DNA from 2 places in the Micromonospora sp. NPDC052213 genome. Region 2 is predicted to be linked to the other one. Evidence: riboswitches for the same ligand, from Rfam matches in the RefSeq annotation. Region 2 holds a riboswitch; the other holds the start of a gene.

Region 1 (5,907 bases), on a different contig from region 2:
CCCGCGCCTACCTGGTCCTCCCCGGTGGGGCGCCGCGGCGGGTCAGAGCACCTGGGAGAGGAAGCGGCGCAGCCGGGGGTGCTCCGCCCCCTCGAAGATCGCGGCCGGCTCGCCGGCCTCCAACACCACGCCGCGATCCATGAACGCGACGGTGTCGGCGACCTCGCGGGCGAAGCCCATCTCGTGGGTGACCACCACCATCGTCATGCCGCCGGCGGACAGCTCGGCCATCAGCCCCAGCACCCCCTTGACCAGCTCCGGGTCCAGAGCCGAGGTCGCCTCGTCGAAGAGCATCACCTGCGGCCGCAACGCCAGCGCGCGGGCGATCGCGACCCGCTGCTGCTGCCCGCCCGACAGGTGCGCCGGCCGGGCGTCGGCCTTGGCCGCGAGCCCCACCAGCTCCAGGTGGTCGCGGGCGACCGCCGCCGCCTCGTCCTCACCAAGCTTCCTGATCCGGCGCAGCGCGAGGGTGATGTTGCGTAGCACGCTCATGTGCGGGAAGAGGTTGAACTGCTGGAAGACCATGCCGACCCGCTGCCGCAGGGCGTCCGGGTCGTCGCCCAGCACGCTGCGCCCGTCGAGCAGCACGTCGCCCCGGTCGGGCTCGATGAGCCGGTTGATGGCGCGCAGGAGCGTGGACTTGCCCGAGCCGGACGGGCCGATCACGCAGGCCGTCGCGCCCCGCGCGACGTCCAGGTCCACGCCGCGCAGCACCCGGTGCGACCCGAAGGCCAGGTGCACGTCGCGGACGCTCAGGCTCACCGAGGTCGTCGTGTCGATGCTCATCGCTGGTTTCCTCCCGCCGGGCCCGGCAGCGCCAGGTCGAGGTCGTCGTCGGCGTCGGCGTCGGCGGGCGCGGCGGCCTGCCGGCCGTGCCGCAGCCGCCGGTCGATCCAGTTCACGACGTGGGTCAGCGGCACGGTCAGCGCCAGGTAGAACAGGCCGGCCAGCAGCAGCGCCGACTGGTTGCCGGTGTTCGCCGCGTAGTCCTGCCCGATCCGGAACAGCTCCCGCTGGCTGGCCAGCAGGCCGAGGAAGTAGACCAGGCTGGAGTCCTTGATCAGCGCGATCAGCTGGTTCACCCAGGCCGGCAGCACCCGGCGGATGCCCTGCGGCACGATCACCAGGCGCATCGCCTCGCCCCAGGACAGGCCCAGCGCCCGGGCCCCCTCCAACTGGGCGGCCTCCACCGACTGGATGCCGGAGCGGAAGATCTCGCCGATGTAGGCCGCCGCGATCAGCGACAGCGCCAGGATGCCCAGGGGATACGGGTTGGGGCCCCACACCTCCATGCCCAGCGGCGCCAGACCGACGCCGATGAGCAGGATGGTCGCCGCGGCCGGCAGGCCGCGGAACACGTCGGTGTAGACCCGCGCCGGCCAGCGCAACCATCGGGTACGCGAGATGCCGGCGACGGCCAGCCCCATGCCCAGCACCGAGCCGAGCAGGGCGGCGGAGATCGCGAGGATCAGCGTGTTGGGCAGCCCGACCGTCAGCATCTCGGGCAGCGCCTCGCGCATGGAGTCCCAGTCGAAGAAGGTCTCCCACAGGGTGCTCAACGGATCCATCGTGTTCTCCTACCGTCCCGCTCGCTCGTCGTCAGTACGTGTCAGGAGGCGGCCGAGGCCGACGGCACCGGGACGGTGCCGCTGCCCGGCTTGAAGTCGGCGGGGATCGGGCGGCCCGGGTAGTACTGGGCCTGCAGGCGGCTCCACGTGCCGTCGGCGATCACCTCGTCGAGGCCCTTGTTCAGCGCCTCGCGCAGCTTGTCGTTGCCCTTGGCGAAGGCGTACGCCGTCGGGGCCGGGCTGAGCAGCTTCCCCGCCACCTTGATCTTGCCGTTGCTGTCGGCGGCCGACTTGTCGCCGATCTCGGCGGGGGCGATCCAGGCGTCGGCGGTGCCGGCCTTGAGCTGGTTGATCGCGCCGTTGTAGTCGGGCACCCGGACCGGGTCGAGGCCCTCGCCGGTGGCGTAGTCGTCCTGGACGGTGCCCTGGACGACCACGACCCGCTTGCCGGCGAGCTGGTCGAAACCGGTGATCGAGGAATTGGCCGGCACGTCGAGCCCGAAGTAGCCGAAATCGTAGCCGTTGCCGAAGTCGACGGTCTTCCTGCGGGCCTCGGTGATGGTGATCGAGGAGCTGCCGACGTCGAACTTACGGTTGTTGACCTGCGAGAGCAGCGCGGAGAAGTCCGTCCCGACGAACTCGACCTTCAGGCCGACCTTCGCGGCGACCGCGGTGAGCAGGTCGTTGTCGAAGCCGGTGAACTTGCCGTCCTTGAGGTAGACGTTCGGCGGGGCGTCGGTGAGCGTGCCGGTGCGCAGCACCCCCGGCTGGAGCAGGTTGTACGGGTTGTCGGTCGTCTCGGACGCGTCGTCGCCGCAGGCGGTCAGGGCGGTGGCGGCGAGGACGGCGGCGACGCCGAGGGCGGCGGCGCGGGTGAGGGCGGGAAGGAATCGCACAGGTGTCTCCGAAAGGGTCTCCGGCGGCGGGCACGGGCGTGCGTCGCCGGCGGTGCGCCCGGTGGGCGTACCGCTGGGGTGGTCCTGGGAAGGGGGTCTGGTGCGTGGCTAGCGCGGGTCGCCGGGGCGACACGAGGCGCTGCAGACCCGCATCATGTCGACGTGGCGGCGCCGGGTCAACGGCGGCGGGGCCGCGGCGGGGACCGTCGGTACGCAGATGCGGAAGGACATGGCTCTCCTCGGTCGTTGCTGACCTGGGAACCAGGCCACGCTTGCACCGAAGCTGCTCCGGTGCCTGGTCTTCACCCGGGGCACCCCTGCGCGGACGAGGGTTGCCGGCCAGCGAGCCGGGGCTTGACGCTGGCGCTCATGACCTGCCGACGAGGCTAGCAGCCCCCCGTGGTGGCGCGTCCAGCCGCTATGACCACCCTCACGTGGCGCCGCCCCGCGCGAGCGGAGACGGCGCCGACCCCAGCGGCGACCCGGCGGCGAAGCGGGGCCGAGCCCGGTGGCGAACCCACGCCGAACCCGGGCCGAACCGCCGGGCTCGGTCCCGGGCGGTCATTCCTCGATCGCGCCGCCCACGCGCCGCAGGTGCTGCCGGAAGGTGTAGCCGGGGTCGGTGGCCCGGCGGGCGCGGTAGTCGGCGAACCCGGTCTGCTCGCGCAGCGTCTCGCCGGCGACGCCGGCCGCGGCCCCCTCCAGCACCGCCAGGTCGCCGACGCACGCCTCGTCCGTCCGGCCGCCGTTGTCGATCACCAGCACGTCTCCGGGGGCCGCGCCCGCGTACGCCTCCAGGAACACGTCGACGCTGCCGTGGTGGCCACCCGCCCGGCGAGGCGGTGGCCGGGGACGACCGCCCGGATCCCGGCCGGCGCCGCGCGCCGCGGCACGCCCAGCCGTACGCAGGCGTCGGCGATCAGCGGCGTGGACAGGTCGGCGAAACGCTCCGGCATGGGGTCCTCCCGGCGGTGTCCGAGGCGTGGACGGTCATCGTAGGAAGGCCGGCCCGCGCGGCGGCCAGGTCCAATCCGGACCCGCTGGCCCGGCCGACGACGATCGTGACCGCAAGGGCGGGCGCCCCCGGCGCCGGCGAAAGCCGTGCCGTGTGCGGGGCCGGCAACGGATGCCGGGGCCCCGACTGGAGTTCAGCCGGGGCCCCGGTGTGGGGGTGCGCTGGTGGCGCCGTTGCCGCTAGAGCGTCAGCGTCCAGGTGTTGAGGTAGCCGGTGTCGCCGGAGGCGGCGTCCCGCACCCGCAGCTTCCAGGTGCCGTTGCGGGCCTCGGAGGAGAGGTTGACGGTGTAGGTCTGGTTGATGTTGTCGGTCGAGCCGCCGGTGCGGTTGTGCAGGGTGTAGGCGGTGCCGTCGGGGGCGATGAGGCTGACGACGAGGTCACCGATGTAGGTGTGGACGATGTTCACGGCGACAGTGCTGGTGGCGGAGGCGTTGCCGGAGCAGCCGCTGATGGTGATCGAGCTCTCCACCGTGGTGTTGTCGCCGATGCTGACGTCGGTGCCGTTCGTGCCGGTGCAGCCCGGGGGCGTCCCGCCGACCAGGTTGAGCGTCCAGGTGTTGAGGTAGCCGGTGTCGCCGGAGGCGGCGTCCTGCACCCGCAGCTTCCAGGTGCCGTTGGCGGCCTCGCCGGAGAGGTTGACGGTGTAGGTCTGGTTGATGTTGTCGGTCGAGCTGCCGGTGCGGTTGTGCAGGGTGTAGGCGGTGCCGTCGGGGGCGATGAGGCTGACGACGAGGTCACCGATGTAGGTGTGGACGATGTTCACGGCGACGGTGCTGGTGGCGGAGGCGTTGCCGGAGCAGCCGCTGATGGTGATCGAGCTCTCCACCGTGGTGTTGTCGCCGATGCTGACGTCGGTGCCGTTGGTCTGCGAGCAGCCGGGCGGCCCGTTGACCGTCAACGTGTACGACGCGGTCTGGGTGGTGACCGTGCCGGTGCCGGTGACGGTCACCGCGTAGGTGCCCGGCGCGGTGGTGCCGGTGGTGGAGATGGTCATCGTGGCGGAGTTGCCGGAGGTGACCGACGACGGGCTGAAGCTCGCCGTGGCTCCGGCGGGCAGGCCGCTGGCGGAGAACGTCACGTTCTGCGCGCCGCCGACCGTGGTGGTGGTGCCGACGGTCGCGGTGACCGCGCTGCCCGGGTTGACCGTTCCGGAGGTCGGCGACACCGACATGGCGAAGTCCTGCGTCGGCGTGCTGATGTTGCCGATGTAGAGCAGCTTGTTCGGTGAGCCGGTGCCCGGGTTGGTGACCTTGCCGTTGGTCGCGTCGTTGACGAGCTTGTCGCGGACCTGCTGCGGGGTGTACGACGGGTTGGCGGCGAGGACCAGCGCGGCCGCACCGGCCACGTGCGGGGTGGCCATCGACGTGCCGCTGATGGTGTTGGTGGCGCTGTCGCCGGTGTGCCACGCCGAGGTGATCGACGAGCCCGGGGCGAAGATGTCCAGGCAGGTGCCGATGTTGGAGTAGTCGGCCCGGGCGTCGGTGCTGGTCGTCGCCCCCACGGTGATCGCGTTGGGGGTGCTGGCCGGCGAGACACCGCAGGCGTCGGCGGAGTAGTCGTTGCCGGCCGCGATGGCGTAGCTGACGCCGTCGGCGATGGAGGCGGTCACCGCGTCGTTGACGGCCTGGTCCTTCCCGCCGCCGAGGCTCATGTTGGCCACCGCCAGCTCGCCGGGGTCGTGGTCGCCGGTGACCCAGTCGATGCCGGCGATCACCCCGGCGTACGTGCCACTGCCCCCGCAGTCGAGGACCCGGACGCCGACCAGGGTGGCGTTCTTGGCCATGCCGTACGCGGTGCCGCCCACAGTGCCCGCGACGTGGGTGCCGTGGCCGTTGCAGTCGTCGGCCGAGCCGCCGTCGACCGAGTCGAAACCGGTGACCGCGCGGCCACCGAAGTCGCTGTGCGAGAACCGGATGCCGGTGTCGATGATGTACGCCCGGACGCCGGAGCCGCCGTTCGGGTAGGTGTAGGAGTTGTTCAACGGCAGGTCGCGCTGGTCACTGCGGTCCAGGCCCCACGACGGGGTGGGGCTCTGCGTACCGGAGATCCGTACGACGTGGTTCTGCTGGACGTACTTCACCGACGGGTCGGCGGCCAGCCGCCGGGCCTGCGCGGCGGACATCCGGGCCTCGAACCCGCGCACCGTGTGCTGGAAGGTTCGGGCGACGGTGCCGTCGTGCCGACCGGCCAGGGCGCGGGCGTTGCCCGTGACCTCGGCCCGGGTCACCGCGGTGTCCTTGAACACCACGATGTACGAGCCGGAGACCGCGGTGGCGCCGCCGGCCTGGAGGATCTGCCCCTCGGCGGGAGCGGCGGTCGCTGGGGTGCCGAACGCCACCGCGGCGGCGACCGCGGCTGTTGCGACGCCCAGACGCCAGTGGCGCCTGGACGGGCGGGGGAGTGTCATCGGTCGTCCCTCTCCTGACG
Region 2 (5,907 bases):
GCGTGCTCGTGTAGCGCCCGGCCCACCCCGCGACGCCGGTGGGCCGGGTCCACGATCAGGTCGGCGGTGGCGTTCTCGGTGTTGTCGAGCTGCGGCAGGTCCAGCGCGAGGTAGCCGGCCGGCACGCCGTCGAGCCGGGCCAGCGCCCAGATCGCGGCGTTGCCGGGCATCGGGTGCCGGATCGCGGCCTCGAAGCGCCGCCGGCAGAAGGGCGGGAAGTCCGGCAGGTCGACGTCGTTGGCCGCCGCCCCGATCCGGTAGGCCGCATCGATCGCGGCCTGGTCGGCGGCGTCGATCGGCGCGATCGTGATGCTCATGCCCCGAGGGTGGCCCGGAAACGACGATCGGGCCAGCGATTTAACCGCTGGCCCGATCGGACGTTGGTCGGGAGGGACACTCGCACAACGCCTCCGGCGTTGGGTCGCAAGAACTCAAAGTCTCCGGCGAGACGCCCTCCCGCACGAAGCATCTTGCGCCGCCCGGTTCCTGCCGTCAAGTCCTTGTCGGCGCGTTTTCCGCACTCACAGCGAAAAGCCAGTTACCCGGCGGATCGACCCGATCCCCCGTCCGGGTGAGTCGCCTCTCCCCCGTTCCTCCCGACCGCCCCCGCGATCTTGCGCTTCGCGCCCCTGACCTGCCCGGAACCCGGGATGGACCGGGCGGCGCCCACGGTGGCCGTCGGACACGTCACCGGGGGGCGCCGGCCCGTCCCGTGACGGCAACGGGCGGCCGGCGCCCCGGGGTGCCGGCCGCCCGTTCGCCGCGTCAGCCCGCCTTGCTGAACTCGATCGAGATCGACTCGACCGCCTTCTTGCGGGTCATCGACCGCTCCAGGCCCATCGCCTCCAGCGCGTCGTTGACGCTGTCCACGTACGCCGTCAGGCTCGGCGTGGCGGCGTAGTAGGTGCCGGTCGTGGTCTGGGTGGACGCGCACGTCGTGTCGGTGATCCCACACGCCATCGTGTAGTGCGTGGCGCTGGTCCACTGGGTGGTGGCGCCCTGCACGTACAGGCGGGTGTTCACCCGGCACGCCGCGAACAGGTACGGGTTGCGGACCGTGGTGGTGAACGTCGCGGTGTCGGTGCCGGGCCAGTAGCTCACGGTCGACTCCGCCACGCAGCCGCCGTCGAAGCTGCTCGACGACTTGCTGACGGTGTACTTGTCCAGCGTCCCGGCCGCCGCCGGCGTGGCGCCGAGGGCCACCACACCGAGGGAGGCGGCCAGCATGGTGAAGGCGGTCACGGCCGCCCGGGTGACGCGGGCCGGTGCTGCGTTCATGGGAACCCCTCTCGTGCCGGCCGGGTGGTCGCGGCCGATCGCAATTCGTCGCCTATGTGACAGGCGGCGGTGGACCCCGGGAGCTTCCGGGTACCGCCACCTGGAGATTCTTCGGCCGGGTCGGGAGGGCTGTCCAAGACGCGACAACGATGGGCCATAGGACGGACCTATGAGTGCTGGTAGATCTTCTGATCGTCGATGCCCGCGGGGGTCGGGCAAGGGGGATCGTCATGGTGGAACTACGTCAACTCCGGTACTTCCTCGCCGTCGCCGAGGAGCGGTCCTTCACCCGCGCCGCCGCGCTGCTGCACGTCAGTCAGCCGACGCTGAGCCAGCAGATCCGCGCCCTGGAGCGGTCGGTGCGCGCGCCGCTGTTCCACCGGGAGCCGGCGGGCGTCCGACTCACCGAGGCCGGATCCGCGCTGCTCGAACCGGCCCGGCGGGCCGTGGTCGAGGTCGCCGACGGCGTACGGGCGGCCCGGGACACCGTCGGCACCGGCGACGGCACGCTCCGCGTCGGCTTCAGCACCGGCGGGGCCGGCGACCTCCTCGCGTCGATCCTGCCCGCCTGGCAGCGGGCCGCCCCCGAGGTACGGCTGGTCCTGCGCGAACTGACCGTGGGCGGGCTGTACACCGCCCTGCTGGAGGACCAGATCGACGTGGCGCTCACCCGGCTGCCGCTGGACCCCGAACGGCACGACTGGACGGTGCTGTTCGCCGAGCCCCGCGTCCTCGCGCTGAACGCCCGGAATCCCCTGGCCGACGCCGGGACGGCGGTGTCGCTGGCGGACGTGCTCACGCTGGCCATGCCCCGGATCGAGGACGTGCCGACGATCCGCGACTACTGGCTGCTCAACGACTACCGCGACGGCTGCCCGCCGCAGCAGCGCGGGGTGACGGTCACCTCGCCGGCGGAGATGGCGTACCTGATCCTCCAGGACCCGTCGGTGGTGGCCGTGGGCCCCCGCACGGCACGCGGGCTCTCGCCCCTCGCGGAGCTGCGCTTCGTGGAGCTGTCCGAGGTCGCCCCGGTGCCCTTCGTCGCGGCTGCCCGACGGCACGACCGCCGTGCGGCCGTGCTCGCCTTCCGTCAGGTCGCGGCGACGGTCGCGCGCCGCCTGCACGGGGTGTCCACGCCGGCCGGTGGCAGACCGGACCGGGTGGCCGACGTCGCGGCGAGGCGCGCAACCGGCGCCGGGGCGGGCCGGGCCGGCGGCTGAGCCGCGAGCGGTCACCGGCCTCGGAGCTCAGCCGAGGAGGCCGGCGTCGCGGGCGGCGCGCAGCGAGGGCCTGATGCGGTGGGTGGGGCCGGCCTGGGCGGCGATCGCGTCGAGGGTCTTGAGCCCCTCGCCGGTGTTGAAGACGACAGTCTCGGCGGTCGGGTCGAGTCGGCCGGACTCGACCAGCTTGCGCAGCACCGCCACCGTCACCCCGCCGGCGGTCTCGGCGAACACGCCGGTGGTGCGGGCCAGCAGCCGGATGCCGGCGCGGATCTCGTCGTCGTCGACGTACTCCATCCAGCCCCCGGTGCGGCGCACCGCCTCCAGCGCGTAGAGGCCGGCGGCCGGGTCGCCGATGTTCAGCGACTTGGCGATGCCCGTCGGCTTGACCGGGGTGATCGTGTCGGTGTCGGCGTGCAGGGCGGCGGCGATCGGGTTGCAGCCGGCCGACTGGGCGCCGAAGACCTTCCAGCCGCCGGCCGGCGCCTCGACCAGCCCGATCTCGACCAGTTCGGCGAACGCCTTGTCGATCTTGGTGAGCAGCTCCCCGGAGGCCATCGGGATGACCACCTGGGCCGGGATCCGCCAGCCGAGCTGCTCGGCCACCTCGTAGCCGAGCGTCTTCGACCCCTCGGCGTAGTAAGGGCGGACGTTGACGTTGACGAACGCGGTGTCCTCGAACTCGTCCGTCTCCACCAGCTCGCCGCAGAGCCGGTTCACGTCGTCGTACGAGCCGTCGACGGCGACCAGCTCGCCGCCGTAGACGGCGGTCGTGACGACCTTGCCCTGCTCCAGGTCGCCGGGGATGAAGACCACCGACGGCGCCCCGGCCCGGGCGGCGTGCGCGGCGACCGAGTTGGCCAGGTTGCCGGTGGAGGCGCAGGCGTAGCGGCTGAAGCCGAGCGCCCGGGCGGCGGTCAGCGCGACCGAGACCACCCGGTCCTTGAACGAGTGGGTCGGGTTGCCGCTGTCGTCCTTGACCCAGAGCGGTGCGGTGATGCCCAGCTCGGCCGCGAGGTGCGGGGCGGCGACCAGCGGGGTGAAGCCCGGGTCGAGGGTGACCCTGGTCGCCGGGTCCTGGCCGGCGGGCAGCAGCGCGGCGTACCGCCAGATGTTCTGCGGGCCGGCCTCGATCTGCTCCCGGGTGACCGTCGCCAGCGCGGCGGCGTCGTAGTCGACCTCCAGCGGGCCGAAACACTCGTAGCAGGCGTGCTGGGCGGCGAGCGGGTAGCGGGCCGAACAGGCGCGGCAGACCAGGGCGCGGGCGGGGCTGGCGGTGGTGTCGATGCCGGAGACGGCGAACGTCGACGTCATGTCGAGGGTCCTCTCATCTTTCCCCGCATCGCACCCTGCGGCGGGGACGGAATTGGCACCTGCCCCGCCGGTCGCTCTGCGGTGAGCGCGCGGGGTGGTTGCCGGGGCGTCGTCGGGCCGTATCCCTCAGCCCCTCTGGATGAGGTATGCAGTTGTACCTGCGAGTTTAAGCACCGACGCCGCCCGGATCGACGACAGATCCCAGGATGTGAGCGATCCCGCAGTCGCCGCCGAGCCGCAGGGGCGGCCTCTCCTCGACGGTACGGATTCACCCTGCCAACTCGCCGCCGGCGCGCAGCGGGAGCAACGCGTCCGGGCTCCCACGAAGCGACGGCGCACCCCTGGCGCGCTCCCGTTACGGTGCAGGCACATCGACGGAAAGGAACGCGCGAATGCGTCGCAAGCTCGTCCCGGTGGTGGCGCTCTCCATGGCCTGCCTGCTGGCGCTGACCACCGCCTGCTCCACGGGCAGCCGGAAGAAGCGGGACCGGTCCGCCGACCGGCCCGCCGGCACCGGCGCGAAGCGGGACGACGTCGACGCCGCCCGGACGACCCCGTCCCCCCGCCACGCCGGCGACCAGCTCACCTGCCTCGAACTGCGCAACACCCGGATCGGCAGCAGCCGGGTCCGCTACCGCGGGTACGCCGCCCCGATCCGCCTCGCCGCCGGCCGCTGGTCCGACCGGGACGGCACGACGGTGGAGTTGCAGCGGCCGTGCGCCATCGGCAACCTCGACGGCGACGGCGCGGGCGACGCGATCGGCGTGGTGATGCTCGACGGCGGTGGCACCGGCCGCTTCTTCACCCTCGCCGCCTGGCGCAACGTCAAGGGCGAGCCGGACTACCAGGCCCAGGTCGACCTCGGCGACCGTACGCCGGTGGAGAGCGTCAGCGTGCGCGACGGCAGGGCGACAGTGGTCTACCTGACCCGGCCCGCGGACGGCCCGATGGCCGAGCTGAGCATCCGGCGTACCGCCGTCTACCAGCTCAGGGGAACGACGCTGGCCGAGCTGAGCCACACCGACGCCCAGGTCGCCGACGCGTCCGACGACGGGGACACCGCCGACTCCGGCACCGCGCCGGACTCCCCCGACATTCGCAAGCGCAGGCCCCGTTCCCGCTGACGTCCCGCCGGTGGTCGTACCGAGCCCAGGCCCGCGCCGGCCGATCCGCCGGCGCGGGCTCCGCCGTGACGAGCATGCGCCGGCTCAGCCTGGGACCGGTCGGTGGGCCGGCGGCCTCGGCAGCCGTACAAATGCGGTGGCCCGGCAACCCTGCTGACTCACCTCGCCGAGGCAGCCCCACCCCGAGGCCGGGACGCGCTCGAAGTACTGGACGGGCTGCGAGGGGACGGCCTCGGTGGTGAGCGTGCCGGTGCCGCTCGGGATGCGTTGCTCATGGGAACCGGTCGTGTCGGTGTAGGAGGCGACGATGTGCCACTCGCAGGTGTGGGTGGACACCTCCGGCTGGATACGGAAGGCCATGTTCGACTGACCGTTGCCCAGCTCGACGACGTTGCGGCGGAAGTACAGCTGACCCTCCTGCGGCTCGCCGTCGTCCAGGACGTACGGGCCGTGCGGCTTGTCCGTCGGCCCACCGGTCAGGTCCCACAGCAGGCCCTGCCGGGACTCCGCACCCGCCGGGGGGACGGTGACGACGGTCTTCGCCGTGGGTACGCGGCACGAGTCCTTGACGGCGGTCATGTTGTTGATCGTGAGTCCGGCGGCGCGATCGCTGTTCAGGTTCAGGTCGAACGTCTGGGCAACGCCGCGGTTCTCGTTGCCGTCCTCAAGCGGCGCCACATAGGACGCGCGCTCGACCATCCGGCCGCCGAGCGGCTTCAGGAACTCCCACACCTCTGACGCGTCGCCGTTCAGGGCGGTGAGGGCGGCCTGTTCGTCTTCGGTCAGCAACCGGTCGAGCAGCACGGTGAAGGCCTCGGGCAGGTCCCGGTCGTAGTCGAGGGGGGTGACGGTGGACACGAACGCGGGTTGCTCACGGTCCACCGCCTTCTGCGCCTGCTTGTCCGAGCGGGCCCGCTCGGTGGCCGTCGACCGGTCCAGGAGAAAGTTGGCCTGGTAGGCGAACAGCATGC

What was found. A riboswitch is a leader RNA that binds a small molecule or an ion and turns the genes downstream of it on or off. The one in region 2 is predicted to bind S-adenosylmethionine.
Region 1: another riboswitch for S-adenosylmethionine. It lies ahead of AB0L34_RS24380 (ABC transporter substrate-binding protein); the one in region 2 lies ahead of thrC (threonine synthase).

What each region holds. Positions count from the first base shown of each region.
Region 1 covers NZ_JBFAVI010000123.1:12,267-18,173, forward strand. The annotation lists gene AB0L34_RS24370 (amino acid ABC transporter ATP-binding protein) at 43-780, opposite strand; gene AB0L34_RS24375 (amino acid ABC transporter permease) at 783-1,568, opposite strand; gene AB0L34_RS24380 (ABC transporter substrate-binding protein) at 1,610-2,464, opposite strand; SAM riboswitch class IV at 2,728-2,839, opposite strand; gene AB0L34_RS24385 (hypothetical protein) at 3,026-3,268, opposite strand; gene AB0L34_RS24390 (hypothetical protein) at 3,220-3,420, opposite strand; gene AB0L34_RS24395 (S8 family peptidase) at 3,659-5,887, opposite strand.
Region 2 covers NZ_JBFAVI010000002.1:64,752-70,658, forward strand. The annotation lists gene AB0L34_RS01045 (GNAT family N-acetyltransferase) at 1-317, opposite strand, end outside; gene AB0L34_RS01050 (hypothetical protein) at 766-1,278, opposite strand; gene AB0L34_RS01055 (LysR family transcriptional regulator) at 1,509-2,498, shown strand; gene thrC (threonine synthase) at 2,526-3,812, opposite strand; SAM riboswitch class I at 3,823-3,958, opposite strand; gene AB0L34_RS01065 (hypothetical protein) at 4,205-4,936, shown strand; gene AB0L34_RS01070 (hypothetical protein) at 5,021-5,907, opposite strand, start outside.